One region of the Rhizobium etli CFN 42 genome, then DNA from elsewhere that is predicted to be linked to it. Evidence: predicted binding sites of a transcription regulator. Region 1 holds the regulator's gene; each other region holds the start of a gene.
The links. The regulator PhoB, encoded in region 1, activates phosphate uptake and scavenging genes when phosphate is short. The targets are predictions, from matches to a motif close to TGTCATNNANCTGTCAT.
Positions count from the first base shown of each region.

Region 1 (9,716 bases):
CTTCTTGATCTTGGCGGCGCGGATGCTCTCGGCGGCGCGCTCGAGGCGCGCGAGCCCCTCGCGGGCTTCCTCGGCGGTGACCACCAGCGGCGGAAGAAGGCGGATGACGTTGTCGCCGGCCGGCACGCCGAGCAGATGCGCGGCGCGGATCGCCTGCAGCAATTCGGCCGAGGGAACCGCAGCCTTGACGCCGAGCAGAAGCCCCTCGCCTCGGATATCCTCGATCACATCGGGATAACGGTCCTTCAGCGAGGCCAGCCCCTGGCGGAAGACGAGCGCGACGTCGCGCACATGCTCCAGGAAACCCTCGGCGAGGATGACGTCGAGCACGGCACTGCCGACGGCCATGGCCAGCGGATTGCCGCCATAGGTCGAACCATGCGTGCCGGCCTTCATGCCGGAGGCAGCCTCGGCCGTGGCAAGGCAGGCGCCAAGCGGGAAACCGCCGCCAATGCCCTTGGCAACGGCCATGATATCAGGCGTGATGCCGGACCATTCATGAGCGAAGAGCTTGCCGGTGCGGCCGACGCCGGTCTGGACCTCGTCAAGGATCAGAAGCAGGCCGTTCTCGTCGCAAATCCGGCGGAGCGCCTTCATGAACTCAGTCGTGGCGGGACGCACGCCGCCCTCGCCCTGCACCGGCTCGATTAGGATTGCTGCCGTCGCATCGGTGATCGCGGCGCGGACCGCTTCGATATCGCCGAACGGCACCTGATCAAAACCCGGCGCCTTGGGGCCGAAGCCTTCGAGATATTTCTCCTGGCCGCCGGCGGCGATCGTCGCAAGCGTGCGCCCATGGAAGGCCCCTTCGAAGGTGATGATGTGGAAACGCTCGGGATGGCCTTTGGAAAACTGATAGCGGCGAGCCGTCTTGATGGCGCATTCGAGCGCCTCGGCACCGGAATTGGTGAAGAACACCTTGTCAGCGAAGGTGGCGTCCGTCAGGCGTTTGGCCAGGCGCTCCTGGCCGGGGATTTCATAGATGTTGGAGAGGTGCCAGACCTTGTCGGCCTGCTCCTTCAAGGCGGCGACCACATGCGGATTGCCATGGCCGACGGAGGTGACGGCGACACCGGCGCCGAAATCGAGATAACGCTCGCCGCTCTCGGTGATCAGCCATACGCCCTCGCCTCGCTCGAACCGCAGCGGGGCACGAGAATAGGTGTCATAAAGCGGCGCGGCTTCGGCCATGGCGCGGGTCTCCCGATCAGCGTTGTCAATCGCCGGACTCCGGCTAAGAAAACCAGGCCCGAAAAATCAAAAATGCCGCCTTTCGGCGGCAAGCGGTACTATTTCCTTTTCGCGCTGCAATGTCAACAAAACTGCGGCCTTAGCGTATGCAGCAAGCTTGTACAGCGGCACTTTCGGCCTTCAACAGGCATTATTGCAGAAATGACACGCAGAGGCAGCAAGTTGGGGAAAACTTGAAATTCGATTCATCCGGATTCCCGCGACTCTTGTCACGGAGTCAGCCTCACACTAGGTTAAAGTTCAATTACTAGACTGCATGCGGCGGAACTAGTCACCAAAATTGATCAAGCGTTTCTTGTTTCGGAGGCTTCCGGGACAACGGTGAGGGATTCTGCCATCACCAACGCAAAAGGTGGAGACAGGGCATGAACTGGACAGACGAGCGGGTCGAGAAACTCAAGAAGCTTTGGGCCGAAGGACTGAGCGCCAGCCAGATTGCTGCGCAGCTTGGCGGGGTCAGCCGAAACGCCGTTATCGGCAAGGTGCACAGGCTCAACCTTCCCGGCCGCGCCAAGGCCGGCGGCACAGCCACAGCGGCGCGCACGCCGAAGCGTCAGACATCCGCGCCGCGCGCGCCGAACTACGCCTCCCGGATCGCCACCCGCACCGTGACCCGCCAGCAGGGCGCAACCCTGCTGAAGGAAGAGATCGAGATCGAAACGGTCGAGGAAATGGAATACGTGCCGAAGGGCAACGTGGTCGTGCCGATTTCCCGCCGCCTCGGCCTGACGGAACTGACCGAACGCACCTGCAAATGGCCGGTCGGCGATCCGCTGAAGGACGATTTCCACTTCTGCGGCTGCGAATCCCCTGACAATTCGCCCTATTGCAGCTACCACCAGAAGCTTGCCTACCAGCCGATCAACGAACGCCGCCGGGCGGCAGCGCGGGTCAGCTGAGCGGGCAAACCATTGCTGGAAATGCGAAACGGGCCTCGTGGCCCGTTTTTTTATGGAATGGTGGAGCTGTGGCTGTAGGTGCTGATACGGCAAAGATCACGAACCACACGGTCTCAGAGCAATCCAGGAGAAGCCTGAAGCGATTTTCATTCAGGAATTGCGTAAGACGGCTCTTGCTTCCATGGAGAGCTGAACCGCTCCAGCTCGACTGCTTCAGACCTCTCGCCTCTTGCCGGCCGCCTTCCCCAAACTCCGTCATCCCAGGGCTTGACCCTGGGATCCACAACCAAGCACGCCGCTTCAATTTGTTCGCCTGCAGTGGGATGCCATCACTCTTTCCGCCGTGCCAGCCGCATGGATCCCAGGGTCAAGCCCTGGGATGACGGAGAAGAGGTTGTGCCGAATACACATAAGCTGCGCCGGCGGGTTGAAGGGAGTGGGGAAGGCTGCACCGGTGGGAATGCCGACCACACACACCCTCAGCTTAGGCTTCCATCGAATAGCCGGCGCCGCGGACGGTGCGGATGACGTCCTGCATATTGGAGAAGTTCAGCGCCTTGCGCAGGCGGCCGACATGGACGTCGACCGTGCGTTCGTCGACATAGATGTCGTGGCCCCAGACGCCGTCGAGAAGCTGCGAGCGGGAAAAGACCCGGCCCGGCGACGACATCAGGAACTCCAGCAGGCGGAATTCGGTCGGGCCGAGGCGGACTTCGCGGCTCTTGCGATGGACGCGATGGGTTTCGCGGTCGAGCTCGATATCGCCGCATTTCAGCACCGAGGACAGCACCTCGGGACGGGCACGGCGCAGCATCGCCTTGACGCGGGCGACGAGCTCGGGAGTCGAAAACGGCTTGACGACATAATCGTCGGCGCCAGTGGACAGGCCACGGACACGCTCGCTCTCCTCGCCGCGCGCCGTCAGCATGATGATCGGCAGCCGCTCGGTTTCCGGCCGCATGCGCAGGCGCCGGCAGAGTTCGATGCCGGAGACGCCGGGCAGCATCCAGTCGAGGATGAGAAGGTCGGGCGTGCGCTCCTGAAGCCTGATTTCGGCCTCGTCGCCGCGCAGGATGGTATCGACCTCGAAGCCTTCCGCTTCGAGATTATAGCGAAGGAGCACGCTGAGCGCCTCCTCGTCTTCAACAACTGCGACTCTCGGGATCATGCGTCTCCGTCTCCTCGCGCACAAGCCTTAAATCGGGACGATTTAATCAGGCGTCCTGCGCAAATTCAGAAATTGGCTGCGACCTCTTTGCGCGCCCCTAACTGGCGCGCACGCAAGTGACTGGTCCGGGCGGCGGGCCCGGGCGGCTCGCTCGGAACGATTATTCCGTCGCGGCGCCGACGGTGTTGGCGCTGTCATCCTTCGGACGATCGCCTTCCGGCTGGGCGCCCGTCGCCATGTAGTAGATCGTCTCGGCGATGTTGGTGGCATGGTCGCCGATGCGCTCGATGTTCTTGGCGCAGAAGAGCAGATGCGTGCAGCTCGTGATGTTGCGCGGATCTTCCATCATGTAGGTCAAGAGCTCGCGGAACAGCGAGGTGTACATCGCGTCGATCTCGTTATCGCGTTCGCGGATGGCGGTCGCCTTGTCGGCGGCGCGTGTCGTATAGACATCGAGCACTTCCTTGAGCTGGACGAGCGCCAGCTCGGACAAGTGCTCGAGACCGCGGGCGAGCTTGCGCGGAACGCCGGTGCTCTGCACGGCGATGACGCGCTTGGCGGTGTTCTTGCCGAGGTCGCCCACGCGTTCGAGGTCGGCGGCGATGCGGATCGAACCCATGATTTCGCGCAGATCCGCGGCCATCGGCTGGCGGCGGGCGATGGTGACGATCGCCTTGTCGCCGATCTCGCGTTCGGTGTGATCGAGGATCACATCGTCGGAGATGACCTTCTGCGCCAGCGCCGTATCGCCGTTGACCAGCGCCCGTACGGATTCGGCGACCATCTGCTCGGCCAGGCCGCCCATTTCGGAAATGCGCCTGGAGAGGAACTTCAGATCATCATCATAGGCAGAATAAATATGTGTCGATGCCATGGGGCTTTGTCCTCGAATAACGGGAAGGCTTCGGATGACCGCAATCAGCCGAAGCGACCCATGATGTAGTCCTGGGTGCGCGGATCGTCCGGATTGGTGAACATCTTGTCGGTGTCGTTTTCCTCGACGAGGTTGCCGAGGTGGAACATGGCGGTGCGCTGCGACACGCGCGCGGCCTGCTGCATTGAGTGGGTGACGATGACGATCGTGTAGTTCTCGCGCAGTTCGTGGATCAGTTCCTCGACCTTGGCCGTGGCGATCGGGTCGAGCGCCGAGCAGGGCTCGTCCATCAGGATGACCTCAGGGCTGACGGCGACGGCACGGGCAATGCACAGGCGCTGCTGCTGGCCGCCGGAAAGGCCGGTGCCGGATTCGTGCACGCGGTCCTTGACCTCGTTCCACAGGCCGGCGCGCTGCAGGCTGCTCTCGACGATCTGGTCGAGATCGGCCTTCGACTTCGCCAGTCCATGGATGCGCGGGCCGTAGGAGACGTTTTCATAGATCGACTTCGGGAACGGATTCGGCTTCTGGAATACCATGCCGACGCGGGCGCGCAGCTCGACGACGTCGATATCCGGATCATAGATATCGTCGCCGTCGAGGGTGATCTTACCGGCGACGCGGCAGCCCTCGATCGTGTCGTTCATGCGGTTGAGGCTTCGCAGGAAGGTCGACTTGCCGCAGCCGGAAGGGCCGATCAGCGCGGTTACGGTGTTTTCACGGATGTTCAGGTTCACATCGAAAAGCGCGCGCTTCTCGCCGTAGTAAACCGAGACATCCTGTCCGATCATTTTATACGGGACGTTGCTCATCTTCTGATCCAGCGCCTTTTCAACTGCAGCTTCCGTCAACATGTTCATGATATCTACTCCGTTTACCAGCGGCGCTCGAAGCGACGACGCAAGAGAATGGCGCCCATGTTCATGACGATCAGGAACAGGAGCAGAACGATGATGGCACCCGAAGTACGCTCCACGAAGGCCCGTTCGGCCTCGTTCGCCCACATATAGACCTGCACCGGCAGGGCCGTCGAGGGCTCGAGCGGTGTCGCCGGCGCGTTGGCGACGAAGGCGACCATGCCGATCAAGAGCAGCGGCGCGGTTTCGCCGAGCGCATGCGCCAGGCCGATGATCGTGCCGGTGAGGATGCCGGGCATGGCAAGCGGCAGGACATGGTGGAACACCATCTGCATTTTCGAGGCGCCGAGGCCGAGCGCTGCGGCCCGGATCGACGGCGGCACGGCGCGCAGCGCCGCACGCGTGGCGATGATGATCGTCGGCAGCGTCATCAGCGTCAGCACTAGGCCGCCGACCAGCGAGGCCGAGCGCGGCAGGCCGATGAAGTTGATGAAGACGGAAAGGCCGAGCAGACCGTAGACGATCGACGGGACCGCGGCGAGGTTGTTGATGTTGACCTCGATCAGGTCCGTCAGCTTGTTCTTCGGTGCGAACTCCTCGAGATAGATCGAGGCGGCAACCCCGATCGGCAGGGACAGCGCCAGCACGATCAGCATCAGGTAGAGCGATCCGATGAGGGCAACGCCAAGACCTGCAGCCTCCGGACGGCTGGAATTGCCGTTGACGAAGAGGCCGGTGTTGAACTCTTTGGTCAGAGCCCCGCTCGCCTTAAGCTGGTTCATCCAGTTAACCTGCTTGTCGTTGACCTTGCGGTTCTTCTCATCGACGGAAAGATCGATCTGGCCCTTGTTGGCGCTGTCGATATTGGCGTCGGCGAGAACGGAGACATTGACCGTCTTGCCGATCAGCGAGGGATCGGCGACGACCATGTCGCGCAGCTGGATCGGCGCACTCTTGGAGAGCATGGCGGTCGCGTCGCGCACATCAGGCTTGCTCGACGCATTGATGTTCAGCTGCTTGACGATCGCGTCGCGCAGCAGAACCGGATAGTTGGCGGCGACCAGCACCGAAGGGTCGCTCGCGCGCTTGTTGTTCGGGTCGATCGTCTTCTCGGTGAATTCGATCGGCAGGGTGATCGCGGTCTGCTGGAAGGCGGTGTAACCTTTGCCGATCACCGTCCACAGCAGGATGAACAGGAAGACGAGACCGAAGGTGATGGCGGCGATGCCATAGGCCTGAAACCGGCGCTCGGCGGCGTAGCGGCGCTTGATGCCGATATCGCGACGGGCTGGCGCCTTGGAAACGGTGACACCTGCCGTGGGAGAAACAATATCCGTCATTCGTACTGCTCCCGGTATTTGCGCACGATGTAGAGCGCGTAGATATTGAGGCAAAGCGTGATGCAGAACAGGGTGATGCCGAGGGCAAAGGCAACCAGCGTCTGCGGCGAGGTGAATTCAAGGTCGCCCGTCAGCTGGTTGACGATCTTGACGGTCACCGTCGTCATCGGCTCGAAGGGGTTGATCTGGATGCGGGCGGCGACACCGGCGGCCAGCACGACGATCATGGTTTCGCCGATGGCGCGCGAGGCGGTCATCAGCAGCGCGCCGACGATGCCGGGAAGGGCGGCCGGCAGCACCACCTTCTTGATGGTTTCGGAGCGGGTGGCGCCGAGACCGAGCGAACCGTCACGCAGGGCCCGCGGTACGGCGGTGATGATATCGTCCGACAGCGAGGACACGTAGGGGATCAGCATGATGCCCATGACGATGCCGGCGGTCAGAACGCTCTGCGCCTGGATGAAGTTGGTGTAGCTGCCGGAGAGCAGGCCGCTGATCTGAGCGGAGAAATCGCGCAGGAACGGACCGACGGTGACGAGGGCGAAGAAGCCGTAGACGATCGTCGGAATGCCGGCCAGCACTTCGAGAAGCGGCTTGGAAATCCCGCGCACCTTGGGCGAGGCGTATTCAGCCATGTAGATGGCGGCGAACAGCCCGACCGGCACGGCGACCAGCATGGCGACCAGACCGATATAGAGCGTGCCGAGCAAGAGCGGGATCAGGCCGAACTGGCCGAAGGACGAGCCGCCGGCGCCGGCAAAGCGCGGATCCCAGACGGTGCCGAAGAAGAAATCGCCGGCTGGAACGACGGCAAAGAAGCGCGTGGCTTCCGACAGCATCGACAGAACGATGCCGACCGTCGTCAGGATGGCGATCGAGGAGGCGAGCAGCAGCCCCCAGAGCATGACGCGCTCGACGCGGTTGCGGGCGCGGAAGCGGGGCGCGATGGCGCGCAGCGCGTAGAAGGCGCCGGCGACAGCCAGAACGAAAACAACCGCGGTCATGGCCAGGCGGCTCGTCAGGCTCATGGCGTTGAGCTTCTTGGCGGCCTCGACCATGTAAGGCTGCGGCTGGCCGGCGAGCGGCACGCCCTTCTCACTGAGCTTGGCCTGCAGGGCGGCCGGATCGTTTGCGACAGCGGCGGCTTCGTCGGAAGTCAGCATCGTCAGGCCGCGCGCGACCGTCGCCACCATCGAATAGCTCAGATCCTGCTCGACTGCGGCCTCGGCCTTAACGTCGGCGGGGAAAGTGCCGCGCACCGAGGACTGAATGATACCGGGGCTGACCGAGAGCCAGACGCAGAGAACGATGAGGGCCGGAAGAACGGCCCAGATCGCCGCATAGGCGCCGTAATAGGCCGGCCGGGAATGCAGTGCGGAGGACCTGCCTCCGGCAAGGGCTGCGGCACGGCCGCGCGCGACCAGATAGGCGACGGCGCCGATCACCACAAGGCACAGAAGTATGACGGATGTGCTCATTCGTTACGTCCCCAGGCCCGTGGCCCCCAAAAAGCGCGGCGGCTTCATCAGCCTACCTTCGGCTTCCAATCATGGAGAAGGATTTCAACCCTGCAGCGGAAAGACCGGGACGCAGGGACATAAGCGATGCCGGCGCGGGCCTTGAAGCACCGCGCCGGCAAAGTCATTACATGGACTTACCGGCTTCGACGTCCTTGCGGATCGCGTCACGCTCGGCATCCGGAGCGGCAACGAGGCCGTACTCAGCCAGCGGGCCGTCGGGGCCGATCATCTGGTCGGATACGAAGAAGTTGACATATTCCTTGAGGCCCGGAACGGCGCCGAGATGTGCCTTCTTGACGTAGAAGAACAGCGGGCGGGAAACCGGATAAGTGCCGTTGGCGATCGTTTCGGTGGACGGGACGATGCCGTTCACGCTGGCGACCTTGAGCTTGTCGGCGTTGTTTTCATAGAAGGAAAGGCCGAATACGCCGACGCCGGTCTTGTTGGCGGCGATGCGTGCGAGGGTTTCCGGATAGTCGCCGTCGATGTCGACGGCAGCGCCGTCCTTGCGGACTGCGACGCAAGCCTTGGTCTGGGCAGCCTTGTCGGAGATTTCCTTGGCGATGACGTCGAGAGCGCCCGAAGCCTTGCAGCCGGCGGCAAGAACGTTCTGTTCGAAGACTTCGCGCGTCCCGTGCTTTTCGCCCGGGATATAGGCGGCGATATCAACAGCCGGGAGCTTCGGGTTGACTTCCGACCACTTCTTGTAGGGGTTGGCGACGAGCTTGCCGTCGACGACGACCTGGGCTGCGAGGGCCTTGTAGATGTCGGCGGGAACGTAGGCGACATCGGGATTGGACGAGTCGGTTGCGAAGACGATGCCGTCATAACCGATCTTGACTTCCTGGATGTCCGTCACGCCGGCGGCCTTGCAGGCTTCCAGCTCGTTCTTGTTGATCGAACGCGAAGCGTTTGCGATGTCGATGGTGTCTTCGCCAACGCCCTTGCAGAATTCCTTTAGGCCAGCGCCCGTGCCACCGGACTCGACTACCGGTGTCTTGAAGTTGGTGAAGGTCTCGCCGAAGGATTCGGCAACGATCTTGGCGTAAGGCAGGACGGTGGACGAACCAGCGATCTGGATCTGGTCGCGAGCGACGGCTGCGCCAGCGAAAGCAACAGTTGCAGCGAGCGCAGCAACGGTGAGCTTGAAGGTGTTCATTAAAATCTCCCGCATTGGGCTTGTGTGAGTGCGGCCTAAAGAGGCCCCCGCAGTGCCATTTTTCATCGGCGGGACTCTCTTAGCGCTGTAAGCACCGTCCTTTTATGTCAAACGCGTGAAACATTTGTGACAGGTTAAGTCTTTGTTTTTAAATGATCAGTAATACGAGATCCGACTGATTGCGTCGGCGGATGGAAAAGCTCGGACCGCAGAGCGATCTGGCGTTGCAAAATTTTCACAGATGGCCCGTCGGTTGTCGGATGCGCGCAAACAAAGCGAAAGGGGTGCGCCGCGACCTCGCGACTCCGGGGAGAAGGGACATGCCGCAACCGTTCGATCCTCGTCCAGAAGGGACCACAAATATCAGAAGCGCACTGTAAAATTGGTGCCCTTGCCGACCTCGGACTTGACGATCAGCCGGGCGCGGTGGCGGGTCAGGATATGTTTGACGATGGCAAGGCCGAGGCCGGTGCCTTTTTTCGAGCGGCTGTCCTCGATGCTGACGCGATAGAAGCGTTCCGTCAGACGCGGCACGTGCTCGGCCGGAATGCCTGGCCCCTTGTCGACGATGCTGACCTCCACGGGCGCCCCGGCGCCGTTCTTCAGCCAGACATCGACGATCTTGCCCTCCTGGCCGTATTTGCAGGC
Region 1 is NC_007761.1:526,169-535,884, reverse strand. Features, by position in the region: gene RHE_RS02610 (aspartate aminotransferase family protein) at 1-1,191, opposite strand, end outside; gene RHE_RS02605 (GcrA family cell cycle regulator) at 1,617-2,150, shown strand; gene phoB (phosphate regulon transcriptional regulator PhoB) at 2,635-3,318, opposite strand; gene phoU (phosphate signaling complex protein PhoU) at 3,479-4,192, opposite strand; gene pstB (phosphate ABC transporter ATP-binding protein PstB) at 4,237-5,052, opposite strand; gene pstA (phosphate ABC transporter permease PstA) at 5,067-6,389, opposite strand; gene pstC (phosphate ABC transporter permease subunit PstC) at 6,386-7,867, opposite strand; gene RHE_RS02575 (substrate-binding domain-containing protein) at 8,034-9,068, opposite strand; gene phoR (phosphate regulon sensor histidine kinase PhoR) at 9,432-9,716, opposite strand, start outside.

Region 2 (9,716 bases), 570 kb from region 1:
CCGAGCATCGCGTCGTCGACAATCCGCCGAATGGTCTCGGTGACCTGCTGGCCGCCGTTTTCCTGTCGCGCCTGCTGTCCGGGCTCGATGATGAAAAGGCGTTGCAGCTTGCCACCGCCAGCGTGTTCGAAGTGCTTGCGCGTGCGGTCAAGCGCGGCAGCAACGAGTTGATGCTGGCAAGCGACGCGTCCAGCCTGTCGACGCCGATGGCCATGGTGCAGATGCGCCGGCTCGTACACCCGGCGCAGCGGCGGAAAAAATGATGCATTTGTCACATGCGCATTTTGCGGTGCAGCAGTTGATCTTGTCTTCCGCCCGCGCTAATCCAGAGGCATGCAGCGTTTTCCAAACACCCTTCTGGACGGTTACCGCAACTTTATGAACGGGCGTTATGCCGATGCCCGCGACCGGTATCGGCAACTCGCCGAAAACGGCCAGAGCCCGAGCACGTTGGTGATTGCCTGTTCGGATTCACGTGCGGCTCCCGAGCTGATTTTCGATGCCGGTCCGGGCGAGCTTTTCGTTATCCGCAATGTCGCCAATATGGTGCCGCCCTACGAGCCGGACGGTCATTTCCATTCGACATCGGCCGCTCTTGAATTTGCCGTGCAGGCGCTGAAGGTCTCGGATATCGTGGTAATGGGCCATGGCCGCTGCGGCGGCATTCGGGCCGCACTCGACCCGAATGCCGAGCCGTTATCGCCCGGCGATTTCATCGGCCGGTGGATGTCGCTGGTCAAACCCGCAGCCGAGCAGATCCAGAGCAATGACGTGATGACGGAGGCCGAGCGGCAGACGGCGTTGGAGCGTGTCTCTATACGCAATTCGCTCAACAATCTCAGAACCTTCCCGGAAATAAAGGCGCTCGAGGACGCAGGAAAAATGCACCTTCATGGCGCCTGGTTCGATATCTCGACCGGCGAGCTCTGGGTCATGGACGCCGAAACACGCGATTTCATCCGTCCCGAAATCTAGGAGCGTACCGGTTTATCACTTTTTTAAGGATTGCTGCTAAGCTTCTAATCGGCTGCACATGGCCGTCATTTGACCACGTGGCGATTGGCGATGAAGTTTGAAACCATCAAAAAGGTTATCCTGGCCGCCATCCTGCTGCCCTTCGTCTTCATGCTCATTGAAGGCGTCTTCGTCCTTCGAACTTCGATCCTGCAATACAGAGAGCTCGAGAAGGACCGGCAGTTCGCCGACGTACTTGCGCGTGGCGGGTCGATCGCGGCCACGGAAATCCTGAGCGAAATCGATGCCACTCGCCGCTATCTCGCGCATCCCAGCAGCGGGACTGCTGTCGACATGCAGCATAGCCGGCTGACGCTGGATCGCGAACGCCGCGCTTTCTATGCCAGCTTGCCGCCTCACGATACGCTCGATCAAGGGCTTGCAGGTGAATTGTCGGCCCTCAGCCTTGCCTATAGCCGCATCGTCGCCGCGCGAAGCGCCGTCGACCAGGGCCGCTATTCCGGCAGCAATCCCGGTTCCATCTACTGGTATGCGGCTCTCAAGCAGCTTGCGGTCGTCGACGCACTTTCACCGCTGATCAGCGACCCGGTGCTGCTTGAAAAATCCAACCAGCTGATGGGCATCCTGCTGACCTACTACGGCGAAAGATTGATTACCGGAATCGGCACTCGTTACCTCGATCAAGATGTTTCTGCCAGATTTCCGATCGAATTGTTCATTCAAGGCAAGACCATGCTTGGTGCCGGCATGGATCACATGGTCTTCCATTCGACCGCGCCGATCGTGCGCGACATTGTTGCCTATCTCGGTCGCGGCGACCAACTGAAGGCGAATGCGATCACCGACGCCATTCTCGCCGGGTCGCGGCCGTCGCGCCCAATGGGCGACGCCTGGGCGGCCGCACAGCGCGAACGCATGGCTTTCCTTCAGCAAAAGATGGTCGAGGCTGCGAGCGATATTCACGAGACCGGCGAACAGTTTTCCACGCTCTCGCATATACACCTGACACAGATTCTGGCGCTGTGCGCGGGCCTGTTGATTCTCGCCACGCTGGTAATGATGCTGGCGGCAAGAGGACTCCGGCTGATCGACAAGCTCGCTCGGGACCGGGAGACGCTGGTGGGTGAGTTGCGCAACGCTGCTCAAACCGATCTTCTGACGGGGCTCTACAACAGGCGCGGCTTCGACGTCGCTGCCTCGGCGCTCCTTACGCAGGCCGAGCACGGCTCGCACTGGATTTCCGTCGTCCTCTTCGATCTCGATCATTTCAAGAAGATCAACGATATCCACGGCCACGATGCCGGCGATGCCGTGCTGCGGCACGTCGCCGGCGTTGCGCGCCAGAATTTTCGTTCCTTCGATCTCTTGGTGCGGCATGGGGGCGAGGAGTTCCTGGCGCTTTTGCCGGATTCGACGCCCGGCAACGCCGCCATCGTCGCCGAGCGCGTGCGACAGGCGATCGAGGCGGCGGAAATCCCGCTTGCGAGCGGCGATCTCCTCAAGGTCACCGCGAGCTTCGGATGCGCCGGCCGGGCAAACGACGCCGCCAACCGGAACTTCGAGGATCTGGTCAAACGCGCCGATCTGGCGCTCTACGCCGCCAAGGCTTCCGGCCGCAATTGCGTCGTGTCGGGGCCGGTGGTGCCGGCTCCGCCGCAGGAGGAGCGACGCAAGACGGTATCGGGCGGCGGTTTTGATTCCCGCATATGAAAAACGCCGCATTCGCAGCGGCGTTTCCAGCTCGGTATCGTTGTCAATGAAGGCTTATCTGCCGCCGTCGATCTGCTGGCCGATATAGGCGATCGCCTGCTGATAGACGCTGGCGGCGTTCCACCCCTGGATCGCAGTGAAATTTGGCTCTCCCGGCTGATAGCCGGCGCCGGCACGCCAGCCGTGGCCCTTGAGGAAATTTGCGGTCGAGGCCAGCGCATCGGCGCGGGAGCCGACCATGTCGACCCGGCCGTCGCCATCGCCGTCGGCGCCGAAGCGCACGACGTTGCGCGGCAAAAACTGCGTCTGGCCGATTTCACCATGGGCGGCACCCTTGGCCTGCGGGCTCAGATAACCCTCGGAGACCAGCTGGAGCGCAGCATAGAGCTGATCGGTGAAATAGTCCGAACGACGGCAGTCATAGGCAAGGGTCGACACAGCCGAGAGCGTATGCTGGTTGCCCATATAGCTGCCGAAACCGGTTTCCATACCCCAGATTGCGATCAGCGGACCCGCGGGAACGCCGAAGCGGCGTTCGATCGAGGCAAAAAGGGCCTGGTTGGCTGCTTTCATCGACCGGCCGCGGGAAATGACGGCGGCACCGCCGCGCTTCTGCATGAAGGCGTCGAAGGAGAGCTTGAAGCTTTTCTGGCCGCGGTCGGCGGCGATTGTCGGCTTGTTGTAGTTGACGTTGGCGAAGGCGCGGCTGAGCACCGACTGGCTGACTCCATTGGCCGCTGCCGTCTGCTTGAAATCGGCGACCCAAGCGTCGAAGCCGGCGCTGGTATTGCCACATTGCGGTCCTTGCGCGAACGCCGGTACCGCTTGGAGGACGCCCATTGCCGCAGCGGCCGCCAGAAACAACTTTGTCATGCGCATTGAGAAACCCCGCTCTCGATCTGCATAGTTTTTAAGCGGGCAAGAGAATGCCAGCCACTCGCGATTTTGTCACGATCATCGTTTAGCGAGCGCTTATACAGTCGTATTTGCCCCGGAAAAAGCCCCGCTCCACGAGCAGGGCTTTAACATCTTACGGTTTACAAATGGTATCAGGCTGCCTGCTTGCGCGGCTTGACCAGGCCGCGATTGACGAGCAGCTCGGCGATCTGGATGGCGTTCAGCGCCGCGCCCTTGCGGAGGTTATCGGAAACAACCCACATATTGAGGCCGTTTTCGACCGTCGCGTCCTCGCGGATGCGCGAGATATAGGTCGCATCTTCGCCGGCGGATTCATAAGGCGTGATGTAACCGCCGTTCTCGCGCTTGTCGATGACGAGGCAGCCCGGGGCATCGCGCAGGATAGCGCGGGCCTGGTCGGCGGTGATCTCGTTCTCGAATTCGATGTTGACCGATTCCGAATGACCGATGAAGACGGGCACACGCACCGCCGTGCAGGTAACCTTGATCTTCGGGTCGAGCATCTTCTTCGTCTCGGCCAGCACCTTCCATTCTTCCTTGGTGTAGCCGTCTTCCATGAAGCTATCGATGTGCGGGATGACGTTGAAGGCGATGCGCTTGGTGAACTTCTTGTTCTCGATCGGATCGGCGACGAAGACCGCGCGCGTCTGGTTGAACAGCTCATCCATGCCGTCCTTGCCGGCGCCGGAGACCGACTGATAGGTGGAGACGACGACGCGCTTGATCTTGGCGAAGTCGTGCAGCGGCTTCAGCGCCACCACCAGCTGCGCGGTCGAGCAGTTCGGATTGGCAATGATGTTGCGCTTGGTGAACTGTGTGACGGCATCCGGGTTCACTTCCGGCACGATCAGCGGCACGTCGGCGTCATAGCGCCAGGCCGAGGAATTGTCGATGACGACGCAGCCCTGCTGGCCGATCTTGGGCGAGAACTTCTTGGAGACCTCGCCGCCGGCCGACATCAGGCAGATATCGGTATCGGAGAAATCGTAATTCTCCAGATTGGAAACCTTCAGCGTCCGGTCGCCGTAGGACACTTCGGTGCCCTGCGAACGTGCCGAGGCGAGCGCCACGACCTCATCGGCGGGGAAGCCGCGTTCGGAGAGGATGTTGAGCATCTCCCGGCCGACATTTCCGGTCGCTCCCGCAACTGCTACTTTAAAACCCATTTCTCAAGCTCTCTTTCTCTTCTCTCCTCTTGTCCGGTGAGGGGAAAGGCGCGACGGTTCGCGTCTTCCTGTCCCCAGCCGAGCCGGGGAGAGAGCGGCAGGCCAGAGACGTCAGACGGTTTTCGTCGTTGTTTTGGCCTTGGTTTTGGAAGAAACCGGAACGGCAATATCCACCCCGGCAACCCGTGCCCGGTCATCGCATGCGGCAATGGCGTGTTCGTCGCGAACCATGGAGATTCCTTTTCCGCTGTTGCTCTTAGAAGGTTTTCCACAGGAGTCAAGGTTTTTGCGTGAGCAGACAGCAGGTCAAAAGGGGCAGCCGCAAGCCCGGGTGTTTTGTCATGCCGCTGTCATGCCCGGGAGATATCCCAACCCGGTTGTTAATGTCTGCAACGAAAACGGGGGGTTTCCATGCGTATGCTTCTCGCCGCCTTTGCGGCCACTACCATCCTCGCGGGCGCCGCTCAGGCGACGACAGTCTATCCGCTTGATCGCGCGACGATCCTTGCCGGCTCCCCATTCGATTTCAAGGTCGAGCTCAACAAGCAGGTCAAGCCGGAAGATGTGAAGGTCACGGTCAACGGTCAGGATTACAAGACTGTCCTTGGGGGCGAAGCACAGTTCATCGAGCTGGAAAAAGGCAAGGAAGACAAGGCCCTCGGTTCCGCTCTTCTGCTCCGCGGCCTGAAGATCTCCGCACCCGGCGCCTACAAGATCGAGGTCTCCGCAGGCGATGAGACGAAGTCGGTCACCTGGGACGTTTACGAAACAGCCGCTCAGCCGAAGGCCAAGAACATTATCTTCCTGCTCGGCGACGGCCTTTCCGTCGCGCATCGCACCGCCGCCCGCATCATGTCCAAAGGCATGACCGAGGGCAAAGCGAACGGCCGCCTGAACATGGACGATCTCGATCATATGGCTTTCATCGGCGCGTCAGCGACGAATGCCGTTGCCACGGACTCGGCCAACACCATGTCGGCCTTCATGACGGGGCACAAGACGGCCGTTAACGCGCTCGGCGTCTATGCGGACCGGACACCGGCCGCACTCGACGACCCGCGCGTCGAAACCTTTGGCGAGGCCGTTCGCCGCACGACGAAGAAGTCGATCGGCATTGTCGCGACGTCCGAAATCGAGGATGCGACGCCGGCTGCGGTCGTTTCCCATACCCGCAGCCGCAACGAAAAGGCCGACATAGTCGGCATGCTGCTCGAGGTGAAGCCGGAAGTCATTCTCGGCGGCGGCTCGGCCTATTTCCTCGGCAAGGAAGTCGCCGGTTCCAAGCGCAAGGACAACCAGGATTACATCAAGCTGTTCCAGGATGCCGGCTACAAGCTCGCGACCGACAAGAACGAGCTTGCAGCCAATGCATCGGCTGACGGAAATCTCCTCGGTCTCTTCCACACCGGCAACATGGACGTCACGCTTGATCGCGAATTCCTGAAGAAGGGCACCGTCGAGAAGTTCCCGAACCAGCCGGGTCTCGTCGAGATGACCAAGGTTGCGCTCGATCGCCTCTCGAAGAATCCTGACGGCTTCTTCCTGATGGTTGAAGGTTCCTCAATCGACAAGATGTCACATCCGCTCGATTGGGATCGCGCCGTCATCGACACCATCGAATTCGACAAGGCGATCGGCCTCGCCCGCGAATTCCAGAAGGCGCATCCGGATACGCTGATCGTCGTCACCGGCGACCACACCCATGGCGTTTCGATCATCGGCACCGTCGACGACGAGAAGCCCGGCACGGAGATGCGCGAAAAGGTCGGCACCTATGCCGAAGCCGGCTTTCCGAACTACAAGGATGAAAATGGCGACGGTTATCCCGACAAGGTCGACGTCAGCCGCCGCCTATTCCTCAGTGCCAACAACGGCCCGGATCATTATGAGACGTTCCGTCCGAAGCTCGACGGTCCTTTCGTTCCGGCTGTCCAGAACGAGAAGAAGGAATATGTCGCCAACGAACAGTATAAGGATGTTCCCGGCGCCGTCTTCGTCCAGGGCAATCTGCCGAAGAGCAGCGAGAGCGGCGTTCATGCCGTCGATGACGTCGTCCTGCAGTCGGCCGGTCCGGGTGCCGAAGGCTTCCATGGTTATATGGAACAGAGCGACGTCTATCGCGTGCTCGCCGACACCTTCGCCCTCGGCGCCAAGCAAACGAACTGATCTCTAGACGCAAGGCCGCTTGCCGGCCTTGCGTCTTTCGTCGATCATGGTCCCGGCCGTTCACCGGCCGGGATTTGTTTCCTGGAGGTCGCCATGGACATATTCTCTTCGCTGTATCTCAGCCGCCGCCGGCTGATCGGCGCTGCCGTTGCGCTCCCCTTCACCGCTCACGCCGTTCGTGCCGCCGGCGCTTTGCTCTCCTTCGACGAGCTCTATGGCAAGTTCGGCGTGCTCGGTCTTGAGTTCTCCGATAAGGTCAAGCGCCTCGCCGGCCAGGAAATCAGCATGAAGGGCTTCATGGCGCCGCCGCTGAAGGCCGAGGCGCAGTTCTTCGTGCTCACCGAAGTGCCGATGTCGCTCTGCCCCTTCTGCTCTTCCGATGCGGACTGGCCTGACAATATCGTCGTCGTCTATCTCGGGGAGAAGCAGACCTTCGTGCAGCCGCGCCAGACGATCGAAGTGCGCGGCACGCTGGAATATGGTTCCTGGACGGATCCGGAAACCGGTTTCGTCAGCCTGCTGCGCATCCGCCAGGCCGAATATTTCGCCGTGTGAACCCGATGCTCGCGCTCGATATCGAAAACCTTGATGTCACCTTCCCGGGGCTCGCCTCGCCGGCGCTGGCGATCGGCCGCCTGTCGATCGAGGCCGGCAGCAGGGTCGCCATCATGGGAGCATCAGGCTCCGGCAAGAGCACCTTCGTCAATGTCGTCACCGGTCTGGAGCGGACGCGGCAGGGCCAGATCCGCTGGAACGGTGAGGATATTGCCGGCTTTTCCGAAAGCCGGCGCGACCGGTTCCGCGCCGCCAATATCGGCCTTGTCATGCAGGAGTTTCATCTTTTCCCAGGTCTGTCAGCACTTGAAAACGTGCTTCTGCCCGCCCGGCTTGCCGGCGCCGCCACGGCCGCCGCCATTGAGCGGGCGCATGCGCTTTTGAACACGGTCGAACTTTGCCGTCCCGGCCAGAAGATCGAGACCATGTCGCGCGGCGAGATGCAGCGGGTGGCGATCGCCCGCGCGCTGCTGCGCAAACCCGGCGTCATCATCGCCGACGAGCCGACTGCAAGCCTCGACGCCGAAAGCGGCGAGGCCGTCGGCGATCTCATCCTCGATCTTGCCAATGCCGAAGGCAGCACGCTGATCATCGTTTCCCACGATCAGCGGCTCGCCGGCCGTCTCGACCGGCGCATCACGCTCAGCTCCGGTCGAATCAGCAAGGATGCCATTACCGCTGCGGGGGAGGCCGCATGATCCGCTTCATTTGCGCCGATCTTCGCCGCCTGTGGGCGGGATCGCTGGTTGTCGTGCTCCTTGTGGCGTTTGCGACCGCGCTCGGCGTCTCCGTGGTCCTGCAGGAGCGGGCGCTTCGCCTCGGCAGCGCGCGCGCCGCCGATAAGTTCGACCTCGTCATCGGCGCCGGCGGCAGCGAGACGCAGCTCGTGCTCTCCTCCGTCTTCCTGCAGCCCTCGCCCCTGCCGCTGATGCCGGGCGAGGTGCTGGCAAGACTTGCCACCGATCCCCGGGTCGACTGGGCGGCGCCGATCGGCTTCGGCGATTCCTTCTCCGGCTACCCGATGGTCGGCACGACGACAAAAATGTCGAACAAGCTGTCCGGCGACTTTGCTGAAGGCAAGGCTTTCACGCATGAGGGGGAGGCAGTGATCGGCTCCGCGGTCAGGCTTTCGCTCGGCGATGAAATCAAGCCGATGCATGGTTCGGCGGAAGAAGGGGGCGAAACCCATACCGAACTCGCCTACAATGTCGTCGGCCGCTTGCGGCCGACGGATAGTGCCTGGGATCGGGCGATTCTCGTTCCCATTCAGGCGGTCTGGCACATTCACGGGCTGGAAGCAGAGGAGCATGCGGATGGCGCCGAGGAGACCGAAGGCGATCATGATCATGCCGGCGCCGAGCATGACGAGCATGGTCAACACGGCGCGCTCGATCCGGATGCGACGCTGAACGAGACCTGGGCCGCAGATGCTCCAGGCCTTCCGGCGATCCTCGTCAAGCCGAAAACGATCGCCGACGCCTATAAGCTCCGCCAGGACTATCGCAACGGCAACACCATCGCCGTCTTCCCCGGCGAGGTGCTAACCAGTCTTTACGCCACGCTTGGCGATGCCAAGCAAATCCTTGTTGCGGTCGCTTCCGGCGCACAAGCTCTCGTCGCGGCGTCGCTGGTGCTGGTCACAGTCATCCATATCGGCCAGCGCCGTCGCCAGATCGGTGCGCTCAGAGCCTTCGGCGCCCCGCGCGGCGCGATCTTCGGCATCGTCTTCCTTGAATTCTTCTTCCTGGTGGCAGTCGGCATAGCGCTTGGGTTTGCACTCGGTTTCGCCGCGGCGCTGACCTTGTCCGGCTTGCTCTCCCAGACCAGCGGCATCGCCATGCCGGTTGGCTTCGCCCGGGAAGATGCCGGGCTTATGGGAGTGTTGCTTGCCTTTGCCGGCATTCTCGCCGCATTGCCGGCGGTGCTTGCCTACCGGCAATCGCCGGCGCAGGCGCTGAGGGCGTAGCAGGCCCCTTCGCAACCGGCTGAAACCGTCCCGCCGCCAGATGTCATCACCCGGCAGGAGGGCTGAGCCGCGCTCCGATGCGAGTGATGGAACGCGCGCTCGTTAGACTAAAGTCATAATCCCAAAGCATCTCTCTTTGCGGACTGTCTTTTCTGGCACACTCTCGTCAGGCGTGTCGCGGGGGTATGCTTTGAGGAGAGTAGGCCGCGCGCGTTGCTCATCACTCTGTGGAGGACAGACAATGGCAAATGTCGCAAGCA
Region 2 is NC_007761.1:4,339,359-4,349,074, reverse strand. Features, by position in the region: gene pdxY (pyridoxal kinase PdxY) at 1-263, shown strand, start outside; gene RHE_RS20975 (carbonic anhydrase) at 334-975, shown strand; gene RHE_RS20970 (GGDEF domain-containing protein) at 1,066-2,685, shown strand; gene RHE_RS20965 (lytic murein transglycosylase) at 2,740-3,564, opposite strand; gene RHE_RS20960 (aspartate-semialdehyde dehydrogenase) at 3,735-4,769, opposite strand; partial or broken gene RHE_RS34150 (hypothetical protein) at 4,881-5,075, opposite strand; gene RHE_RS20950 (alkaline phosphatase) at 5,181-6,935, shown strand; gene RHE_RS20945 (hypothetical protein) at 7,029-7,490, shown strand; gene RHE_RS20940 (ABC transporter ATP-binding protein) at 7,496-8,188, shown strand; gene RHE_RS20935 (ABC transporter permease) at 8,185-9,456, shown strand; gene RHE_RS20930 (MFS transporter) at 9,698-9,716, shown strand, end outside.
Region 2: RHE_RS20950 (alkaline phosphatase) is a predicted target of PhoB. The motif match lies at 5,107-5,123, and genes of this name have one in related genera.

Region 3 (9,716 bases), 350 kb from region 1:
GCCGATCGCTCGATCTTCGCGCGCGGCGCCATCAAGGCGGCGCTCTGGGCGCGCGATGAGAAGCCGGGGCTCTATTCCATGCTCGACGTGCTCGGGCTTTCTTCCCAATAAGATACTACGGAGGCATATTCATGAGCGGTACCCTCGTCCTCGTTCGCCACGGCCAGAGCGACTGGAACCTGAAGAATCTCTTCACCGGCTGGAAGGATCCCGATCTGACCGAGCTCGGCATACAGGAAGCCAACGCCGGCGGTGTCGCACTTGCCGAATACGGGATCAAATTCGACGTCGCCTATACCTCGGCGCTTGTGCGCGCGCAGCACACACTGAAGCTCGTTCTCGACAAGGTCGGCCAGCCCGATCTCGAAACGATCCGCGACCAGGCGCTGAACGAGCGCGACTACGGCGATCTCTCGGGCCTCAATAAGGATGATGCGCGCGCCAGATGGGGCGAGGAACAGGTGCATATCTGGCGCCGTTCCTATGATGTGCCGCCGCCCGGCGGCGAGAGCCTGCGCGACACCGGCGCGCGTGTCTGGCCTTACTATCTCACGGAAATCCTGCCGCGCGTGCTGCGCGGTGAGAAGGTGCTGGTCGCCGCCCACGGCAATTCGCTGCGCTCGCTGGTCATGGTGCTCGACAAGCTGACCAAAGAAGGCGTGCTCGCCCTCAATCTCGCGACCGGGGTTCCGATGGTCTACAAGCTGAATGCGGATTCCACCGTGGCTTCCAAGGAAGTGCTGGGCGATATGTCCGGCGCACACTGAATTCGGCGAGGCGTGCCGCCGGAGGCGGCCGGTACGCCAAGCCCTCAGTTGTCGATCGTGAACTGGACCCGGTCGGCCGCGAAACGGCTGATCGAATATTGCACCGGCACGCCGTCGAGGTCGGTGTTCATCGCCTTGGCGATCAGAAGGATGGCGCCGGGGGTGAGTTCCAGATCTGCAAGGTCGGCTGTGGCAGCATGGGCCGCCGTCACCTCGGTCGTCGCCCGCACGTAGTCCGCGAGGCCGAGCTCGGCGAAAGCCTTGGTGATCGATTGATGCTTGCGGTAGGCCTCGCCGATCCCGGCGAAGCGTTCGGCGGGGAACCAGCTCGTCGCCTTTGAAACCGGCCGCCTGTCGGCATGGCGCAATGTTTCCAGCCGGATCACCATCTCGCCCTGTTTCAGGCCCAGCCAACTGCCAACCTCGGCGCTCGCCTCCTCCTGCGCCTCATCGAGCAAAAGTGCGCGCGTCTCGCGCGCCTGATCGCCGATGCCGGCGGTGAAGCGCGTGCGCCGGGTGATCGGGAAGTTCAGCCGCTCCTTACGTTCGATCAGCGTGCCGCGGCCTTGTACCGCCCTCACAATTCCCTCCTGCGCCAGCGCCGCCAGCGCGCTGCGCACCGTGTGCCGGTTGACGCCGAATTGCAGCGCCAGCACCGTTTCCGGCGGCACCATCCCCGTTTCGTCATAGGCGCCGTTGCCGATCGCCTCGCGAATCCGATCGGCGATCTGGCGCCAGAGCGCCACGCCCGTCTGCCTCTGCACCTGTTTCAGTCCTGCCATCCCGCCCCTGCCTTGCCCAACGATGTCACACGCTTGTCACGACACCGATTTAAGGCTAGGTATAGCTTGTATACTTGTCTATATCAATAGACATTTCGAGGAGGCAGCGATGATATCAGCGGACAGGAAAGACGCTGCGTCACAGACGGTCGCGGAGCGCAAACGCGCCGCCGATCTGCTGGCGCGAGCGGAGCGGAGCGAACTCCAGGCGGTCTGGGATGCGTTGCCGCAAAAACCGGTGGCTTATCCGGTGCGCGGACCGGAGACCGGACTGGTGATGGTGCGCGGCCGCATCGGCGGCGGCGGGGCTCCCTTCAATCTCGGCGAGGTGACGGTGACACGCGCGACGGTGCGGCTCGAGTCCGGCTCCATTGGCCATGCACAGGCGCTCGGCACCGACCGTGAGAAGGCGCGCCTTGCGGCGATCTTCGACGCGCTCTGGCAGGAGGAGACGACCAGGGAGTTCATCGAACAGGCACTGCTTTCGCCGATTGCCGCACGCATCGCCGCCGCCGACCACCGCAAGGCGGATGAGACGGCGGCGACCCGCGTCGATTTCTTCACCATGGTACGGGGAGACAACTGATGGGCCTTGCGACAGAAGCCTTGACCGGCGGCTTTGCCGAGCCGATTTTCCATGCGCAGAGCGTCTTCAAGATGCTGATGGACGGCATGGCCCGCCCCGGTACCATTCAGACGGTAGAGCCCGATATCGATCCACCGCCGCCGCTCGGCATTGCCGCCGGCACGATCGCACTCACCCTTTGCGACCACGACACGCTCGTCTGGCTGACCTCGGGACTGGCGAAATCCGCCGTGCCGGAGTGGCTCGGCTTCCACACCGGCGCTCCTGTGACAGCCGAAAAGGCCGATGCGCGCTTTGCCTTCGCAGAGGCGGGCACTGCGCTTTGTTCTTTCGGCCTCTTCGCATCAGGCACGCAGGAATATCCCGACCGCTCGACGACTGTCGTCATCGAACTTCCCGAACTCGAGGGCGGACGCAGGTTGGCGCTGATGGGTCCGGGCATCCAGAGCGTCACGGAGGTCGCCCCGGTGAGCCTGCCGGAGACCTTTCTCAGGCTCTGGACCGAGAACCGTGCGCTCTTTCCGCGCGGCATCGACATCGTGCTGACATCGGGCAAGCGCTTCGTCTGTCTGCCGCGCACCACCACGATCACAGCAACGGAGATCTGAGCTCATGTATGTTGCCGTCAAGGGTGGCGAGGCCGCCATCGCCAATGCCCACCGTCTGCTTGCCGACCGCCGCCGCGGCGACCGGTCGCTGCCGGCGATCGGCATCGAGCAGATCGTGGCGCAGCTGGCGCTCGCCGTCGACCGCGTCATGGCCGAGGCCTCGCTTTTCGACCGCACCCTCGCAGCGCTCGCCGTGCGTCAATCGCGCGGCGACATGATCGAGGCGATCTTCCTGCTGCGGGCCTATCGCACGACGCTGCCGCGCTTCGGTTATTCCAGACCGCTCGACACGGCTGGCATGGTGATTGAACGCCGGATCTCGGCGACCTACAAGGATCTGCCGGGCGGCCAGCTGCTTGGCCCCACCTTCGACTATACGCACCGGCTGCTCGATCCCTCACTGCTTGAGGACGAAGTGGTCGAAGCGCCGGCCCAGCGTCCGGCCGAGACCGGCCGGGTCATGCGCGTCTGCGAAATCCTCGGCGAGGAGGGCCTGATAGAGGCCGACGGCGACATGCCCGAAGATCACGAGATCGGAGACCTGACCCGCGAGCCGATGGAATTTCCGATGACCCGCGATCTGCGCCTGCAGGCGCTTTCCCGCGGCGATGAGGGCTTCCTGCTGGCGCTCGGTTATTCCACCCAGCGCGGCTATGGCCGCAACCATCCCTTTACCGGCGAGATCCGCATCGGCGACGTCGAGGTGGAATTCGACGTGCCGGAGCTCGGTTTCGCCGTCTCGCTCGGCACGATCCAGATCACCGAATGCCAGATGGTCAACCAGTTCAAGGGGTCGGCCAAGGCGCCGCCGCAGTTTACCCGCGGCTACGGCCTGGTCTTCGGCCAGAGCGAGCGCAAGGCTATGGCAATGTCGCTTGTTGACCGTGCGCTGCGCGCAGAAGAGCTCGGCGAGGATATCACCGCGCCGGCGCAGGACGAGGAATTCGTCATCTCCCATTCCGACAATGTTCAGGCGACCGGTTTCGTCGAGCACCTGAAGCTTCCGCATTATGTGGACTTCCAGGCCGAACTCGATCTCGTCCGCCGCATGCGCCGCGAATTCGAAGCCGCCCGCAGCAGCGGCGAAGACATGAAGGAAGCCGCCGAATGAGCGATCTCGCCAGCTACAACTTCGCCTATCTCGACGAACAGACCAAGCGGATGATCCGCCGCGCCATCCTGAAGGCGATCGCCATTCCCGGCTATCAGGTGCCCTTCGCCTCGCGCGAAATGCCGATGCCCTACGGCTGGGGCACCGGCGGCGTGCAGGTGACGGCCTCGATCATCGGGCCTGATGACGTGCTGAAGGTCATCGACCAGGGTGCCGACGATACGACCAACGCCGTCTCGATCCGCGCTTTTTTCCAGAAGGTCGCCAATGTCGCGGTAACGACGCGCACCAGCGAGGCGACGATCATCCAGACACGCCACCGCATCCCTGAGGAAAAGCTCGGCGCCGGCCAGGTGCTCGTTTATCAGGTGCCGATACCGGAACCCCTGCGCTTCCTCGAACCGCGCGAGACGGAGACGCGCAAGATGCATGCGCTCGAGGAATACGGCCTCATGCATGTGAAGCTCTACGAAGATATTGCCCGCAACGGCCGCATCGCCACGACCTATGCCTATCCGGTCAAGGTGCACGGCCGCTATGTCATGGATCCCTCGCCGACGCCGAAATTCGATAATCCGAAGATGCACAGGTCGGAAGCGCTGCAGCTTTTCGGCGCCGGCCGCGAAAAGCGTATCTATGCCGTGCCGCCTTATACGGATGTCGTCAGCCTGGATTTCGAAGACCATCCCTTCGAGATCCAGCGCTTCGACAAACCCTGCGCGCTCTGCGGCGCCGAGGATGTCTACCTCGACGAGGTCATCCTCGACGACAAGGGCGGGCGCATGTTCGTCTGCTCCGACACCGACCATTGCGAAGATCGCCGGGCGCAGGGGCATGCCGGCGAGATGCTGGCCCGGGAGGCTGCAGAATGACCGACACACCCCTTCTCAAGGTCAAGGATCTGTCGAAATTCTACGGCAATCGCATCGGCTGCCGGAACGTCTCCTTTGAGCTCTGGCCCGGTGAGGTTCTCGCCATCGTCGGCGAATCCGGCTCGGGCAAGACGACGCTGCTCAACTGCATCTCCACCCGGCTGATGCCGACCACCGGCAGCGTCGAATACCACATGCGCGATGGCAGCTACCGCGACCTCTACCAATTGAACGAGGCCGAACGCCGTTTCCTGATGCGCACCGACTGGGGTTTCGTCCACCAGAACCCGGCCGACGGCCTGCGGATGACTGTCTCTGCCGGCGCCAATGTCGGCGAACGGCTGATGGCGATCGGCGACCGGCACTACGGCAAGATCCGCGCCTCAGCGATCGACTGGCTCGAACGCGTCGAGATTGATGCCGACCGCATCGACGACCAGCCGCGCGCCTTTTCCGGCGGCATGCGACAGCGCCTGCAGATCGCCCGCAACCTCGTCACCGGCCCGCGGCTCGTCTTCATGGACGAGCCCACAGGCGGCCTCGACGTTTCGGTGCAGGCACGCCTGCTCGATCTGGTGCGCGGCCTCGTCAACGATCTCGGCCTTTCGGCCATCATCGTCACCCATGATCTCGCCGTCGCTCGCCTGCTCTCGCACCGCATGATGGTGATGAAGGATGGCTCCGTCATCGAACAGGGTCTCACCGACCGCGTGCTCGACGATCCCAGGGAGCCTTACACGCAGCTGCTCGTCTCCTCGATCCTGCAGGTCTGAGCCGTCGCTAGAAAATAGGAAGAAACAATGCCAACGCCCCTCGTCGTTTCTGAAGTGTCGAAGAGCTTCACCATGCACCTGCGCGACGGCATCCGGCTGCCCGTCGTCTCCGATGTCGCCTTCTCGGTCGCGTCAGGCGAATGCGTCGTGCTCGGCGGCCCCTCTGGCATCGGCAAGAGCTCGCTGCTCAAGATGATCTACGGCAATTACGCCGTCGATACGGGCCAGATCCTCATCCGCCACGATGGACGGATCGTCGATCTCGCCGCCGCCGATCCGCGCACCGTGCTCAAAGTTCGCCGCGATACACTCGGCTATGTCAGCCAGTTCCTGCGCACCGTACCGCGCGTGGCGGCGATCGACGTGGTGGCCGAACCGCTCGTGGCGCGCGGCGAAGAAATCGTCGTTGCACGCGAAAAGGCAGGCGCGCTGCTCGCCGAGCTCAACCTGCCGGAGGCGCTGTGGCAGCTTCCGCCCGCCACTTTCTCCGGCGGCGAGCAGCAGCGCGTCAACATCGCCCGCGGCTTCATCACCGAGCATACGATTTTGCTTCTCGATGAACCCACAGCCTCGCTCGATGCGAAAAACCGCGCCGTCGTCGTCGGCATGATCGCGGAGAAGAAAAAGGCGGGCGTCGCCCTTCTCGGCATCTTCCACGACGAGGAAGTGCGCGAGGCCGTCGCCGACCGCATCCTCGACGTCCAGCAATTCTCTCCTCGGAAGATCGCCGCATGAGCCGCCAGTTGGGCATCGAGCCCTATATCCACGAAACGGCTGATGTCAGCGGCTCCACTTTCGGGCGCTTTACCGAGGTCTCCGAACGCTGCCGCATCAGCGAAGCCACTTTCGGGGACTATTCCTACATCATGCAGGACGGCTCCGTCTGGTGCGCGACGATCGGCAAGTTCGTCAACATCGCTGCCGCCGTGCGCATCAACGCCACCAACCATCCGACCTGGCGCGCCACTCTGCATCATTTCACTTATCGCGCCGCCGACTATTGGCCGGACGCCGACATGGAGACGGACTTCTTCGCCTGGCGGCGCTCGAACCGGGTGACGATTGGCCACGACGTCTGGATTGGCCATGGCGCAACCATCCTGCCGGGCGTCAATGTCGGCAACGGTGCCGTCATCGGCGCCGGCGCGGTGGTATCGAAGGACGTCGCGCCATACACGATCGTCGGCGGCGTGCCGGCGAAACTGATCCGCGAACGGTTTTCGAAACCGGTCGGCGAACGCATGGACCGGCTCGCCTGGTGGGACTGGGAGCACGACCGGCTGCGCCAAGCCTTGCAGGATTTTCGCAACCTTAGCGCGGAAGATTTTCTGGCGAGATATGGCGGCTAGACTTCCGATACAGGCGCGGAGAATTGTGACACGAACTACACAAATATGACACGTGAGGTTCATGAAGCGGGACTAATGCGATGCTGACTAAGGCCTGGAGCGCAAGGGAAGAGCATGATGTTCGAGCTGAAGGATGTCACCCGCCGTTTCGGGAAGAAGCTCGCCGTCGACGCCGTGACGCTCACGATTCCTCAGGGTCAGATGGTCGGCATCATCGGCCGCTCCGGCGCCGGCAAGTCGACGCTGCTGCGCATGATCAACCGGCTGCAGGAGCCGAGCTCCGGCTCCATTCATTTCGCCGGCGTCGAGGTCTCCGGGCTTCGCGGCCGGGCCTTGCGCAACTGGCAGCGCGACTGTGCGATGATCTTCCAGCAGTTCAATCTGGTGCCGCGCCTCGATGTTCTGACCAATGTTATGCTCGGCCGCCTCAATCACCGTTCGACGCTTCTGAGCCTCCTCAACATCTTCACCCGCGAGGAGCGCGTGCATGCGATCGCGGCACTCGAACGCCTCGGCATCGAGCAGACGGCGCTGCAGCCGGCCGGCACCCTTTCCGGCGGCCAGCAGCAGCGCGTGGCGATCGCCCGCGCGCTGATGCAAAACCCGAAGATGGTGCTCGCCGACGAGCCGATCGCCTCGCTCGATCCGCTGAACGCCAAGATCGTCATGGATGCACTGCGCGACATCAACGAGCGCGAGGGCATCACGGTCGTTACCAATCTCCACACGCTCGATACCGCCCGCAACTATTGTGAGCGCATCGTCGGCATGGCCGGCGGCCGCGTCGTCTTCGACGGCAAGCCCTCGGATCTGACCGCCGAAGCGGTGAAGGAAATCTACGGCACGGACAAGGACGGCGCCGGCATCGACGAAACGATGACCTCGACATCAATCGATATCGCTCCCGAGCGGGCAGACAATCAATCCGCTGGCATCCAACCGCTGGCCCTGGCCGGCCTCTGAGCGGGACGGCCGCGATCGAACGCCCGCGTCAAGGGCACACTTCTTGGTAACGGAAAGCCGGGGACACCGGTCAACAGGAGAGAACGCATGTTGAAGAAAGCACTCTTTGCGGCAACGGCGCTGTTCGCGCTCGCCGGCGCCACCAATGCCGCAGACCTCAAGGAATTCCGCATCGGCATCCTCGGCGGCGAAAACGAAACCGACCGCCTGCGCAATTATGCCTGCCTTGCCGACCACCTCAAACAGGAATTCGGCTTCGAGAAGGTCTCGCTCTTCCCGGCCGCCGATTATGACGGCGTTATCCAGGGCCTGCTCGGCGGCACGCTCGACTTCGCCGAACTCGGCGCTTCCGGCTACGCCTCCGTCTACCTCAAGGATCCGAAGGCCGTTACGCCGATCCTGACGACGCAGCAGAAAGATGGTTCGACGGGTTATCACTCGATCGGCCTCGCACTGAAGTCCTCCGGCATCAAGACCATCAAGGACGCCAAGGGCAAGAAGCTCGGCTACGCCGATCCGGACTCCACCTCCGGTTACCTCGTTCCGCTGACGCAGATCCCGAAGGACACCGGCATGCCGAACGACAAGTTCTTTGCCTCGACCCAGTTCAACGGCGGTCATGAAAACAACCTGCTTGCCGCCTATGACGGCAAGGTCGACGTTGCCGTCGACGACAGCTCTGGCATCGGCGATTTCAAGGACGGCTACACCTCCGGCACCTTCCGCAAGGAAGTCGACAAGGGCGCCGTGGACCCGAACAAGCTCGTTGAAGTCTGGCGTTCGCCGCTGATCCCGAACGGCCCGCTCGTCGTGCGCAACGGCCTCGGCGAAGAGTGGCAGACGAAGCTCGCAGCCTTCTTCACAGCCCTGCCGGAGAAGGATCACAAGTGCTTCTCGGCTGTCGAAGGCGGCGACTACAAGGGCTATGCCCCCGTCAAGCACGACTTCTACAATGCTATCGTCGAAGTTCGTAAAGCGGCCATCGGCGGCTGATCGCCTTTTCAATGCGGGGCGGCCGGCGACGGCCGCCCCTTCTTTTGTGACTACAGCGCCGCGCGTCTTTTCAGACGCGTAAAGGACGCTGTCGAACTTTGAATTGCTACATAATTCCATCCTCAAATCGAACTCGATTTAAGGATGGAATTATGTAGCAGGCGGGGCATCCATGACTATTGCCAATACACAGCCGCGCAGGCAGAGCACGCAGGAGATCGGGACCGCCTGGGAGCGGATGGTCGCCAGGCGCCGCTTTTACACCATCCTTGGCCTGGTTATCCTCATCGTGGCTTTCGTCAGTTCCGTCCGATTCGCCGACGAGAGCAATGCCGGTCATTTCTTCGACCGCCTGCCACATCTCTTCGACTTCCTGAGCTGGCTCATCCCCAAGGATTGGAACGACGTCTGGCGCGCGCTTTTCGACATAACGAGCGTCAACGACAAAGGCGGCGAGGAATTCAATTTCGACAAGGGACGCGTCTACGTCTCGAGCGCCTTCTACATTCCGGAATATTTCGAGCTGATGATCGTCACGATCAACGTGGCGCTGATCTCGACGATTGTCGCTTTCATCTTTGCGGTTCCCTTGAGCTTCTTTGCCGCGCGCAACCTCACGAGTTCATGGCCGCTGCGCATCTTCACCAAGCGGCTGATGGAGTTCCTGCGCGCCTTCCCCGAAATCGTGATCGCCGGCCTGTTTTCGGCGATCCTGTCGATCGGGCCGGTCGCCGCCATCATCGCCATCACCCTGCACACGATCGGCGCGCTCGGCAAACTCTTCTACGAAGTCGCCGAAAATATCGACATGAAGCCGCATGAGGGGATGAAGGCCGTCGGCGCCAACTGGTGGGAGCGCGTGCGTTTCGCCGCCCTGCCGCAGGTGCTGCCGAATTTCACCTCCTATGCGCT
Region 3 is NC_007761.1:174,257-183,972, reverse strand. Features, by position in the region: gene dapB (4-hydroxy-tetrahydrodipicolinate reductase) at 1-111, shown strand, start outside; gene RHE_RS00860 (2,3-bisphosphoglycerate-dependent phosphoglycerate mutase) at 132-767, shown strand; gene phnF (phosphonate metabolism transcriptional regulator PhnF) at 812-1,549, opposite strand; gene phnG (phosphonate C-P lyase system protein PhnG) at 1,659-2,135, shown strand; gene phnH (phosphonate C-P lyase system protein PhnH) at 2,135-2,743, shown strand; gene RHE_RS00840 (carbon-phosphorus lyase complex subunit PhnI) at 2,748-3,854, shown strand; gene RHE_RS00835 (alpha-D-ribose 1-methylphosphonate 5-phosphate C-P-lyase PhnJ) at 3,851-4,726, shown strand; gene phnK (phosphonate C-P lyase system protein PhnK) at 4,723-5,499, shown strand; gene phnL (phosphonate C-P lyase system protein PhnL) at 5,527-6,234, shown strand; gene RHE_RS00820 (DapH/DapD/GlmU-related protein) at 6,231-6,848, shown strand; gene phnC (phosphonate ABC transporter ATP-binding protein) at 6,966-7,811, shown strand; gene phnD (phosphonate ABC transporter substrate-binding protein) at 7,899-8,804, shown strand; gene phnE (phosphonate ABC transporter, permease protein PhnE) at 8,977-9,716, shown strand, end outside.
Region 3: phnC (phosphonate ABC transporter ATP-binding protein) is a predicted target of PhoB. The motif match lies at 6,883-6,899, and genes of this name have one in related genera.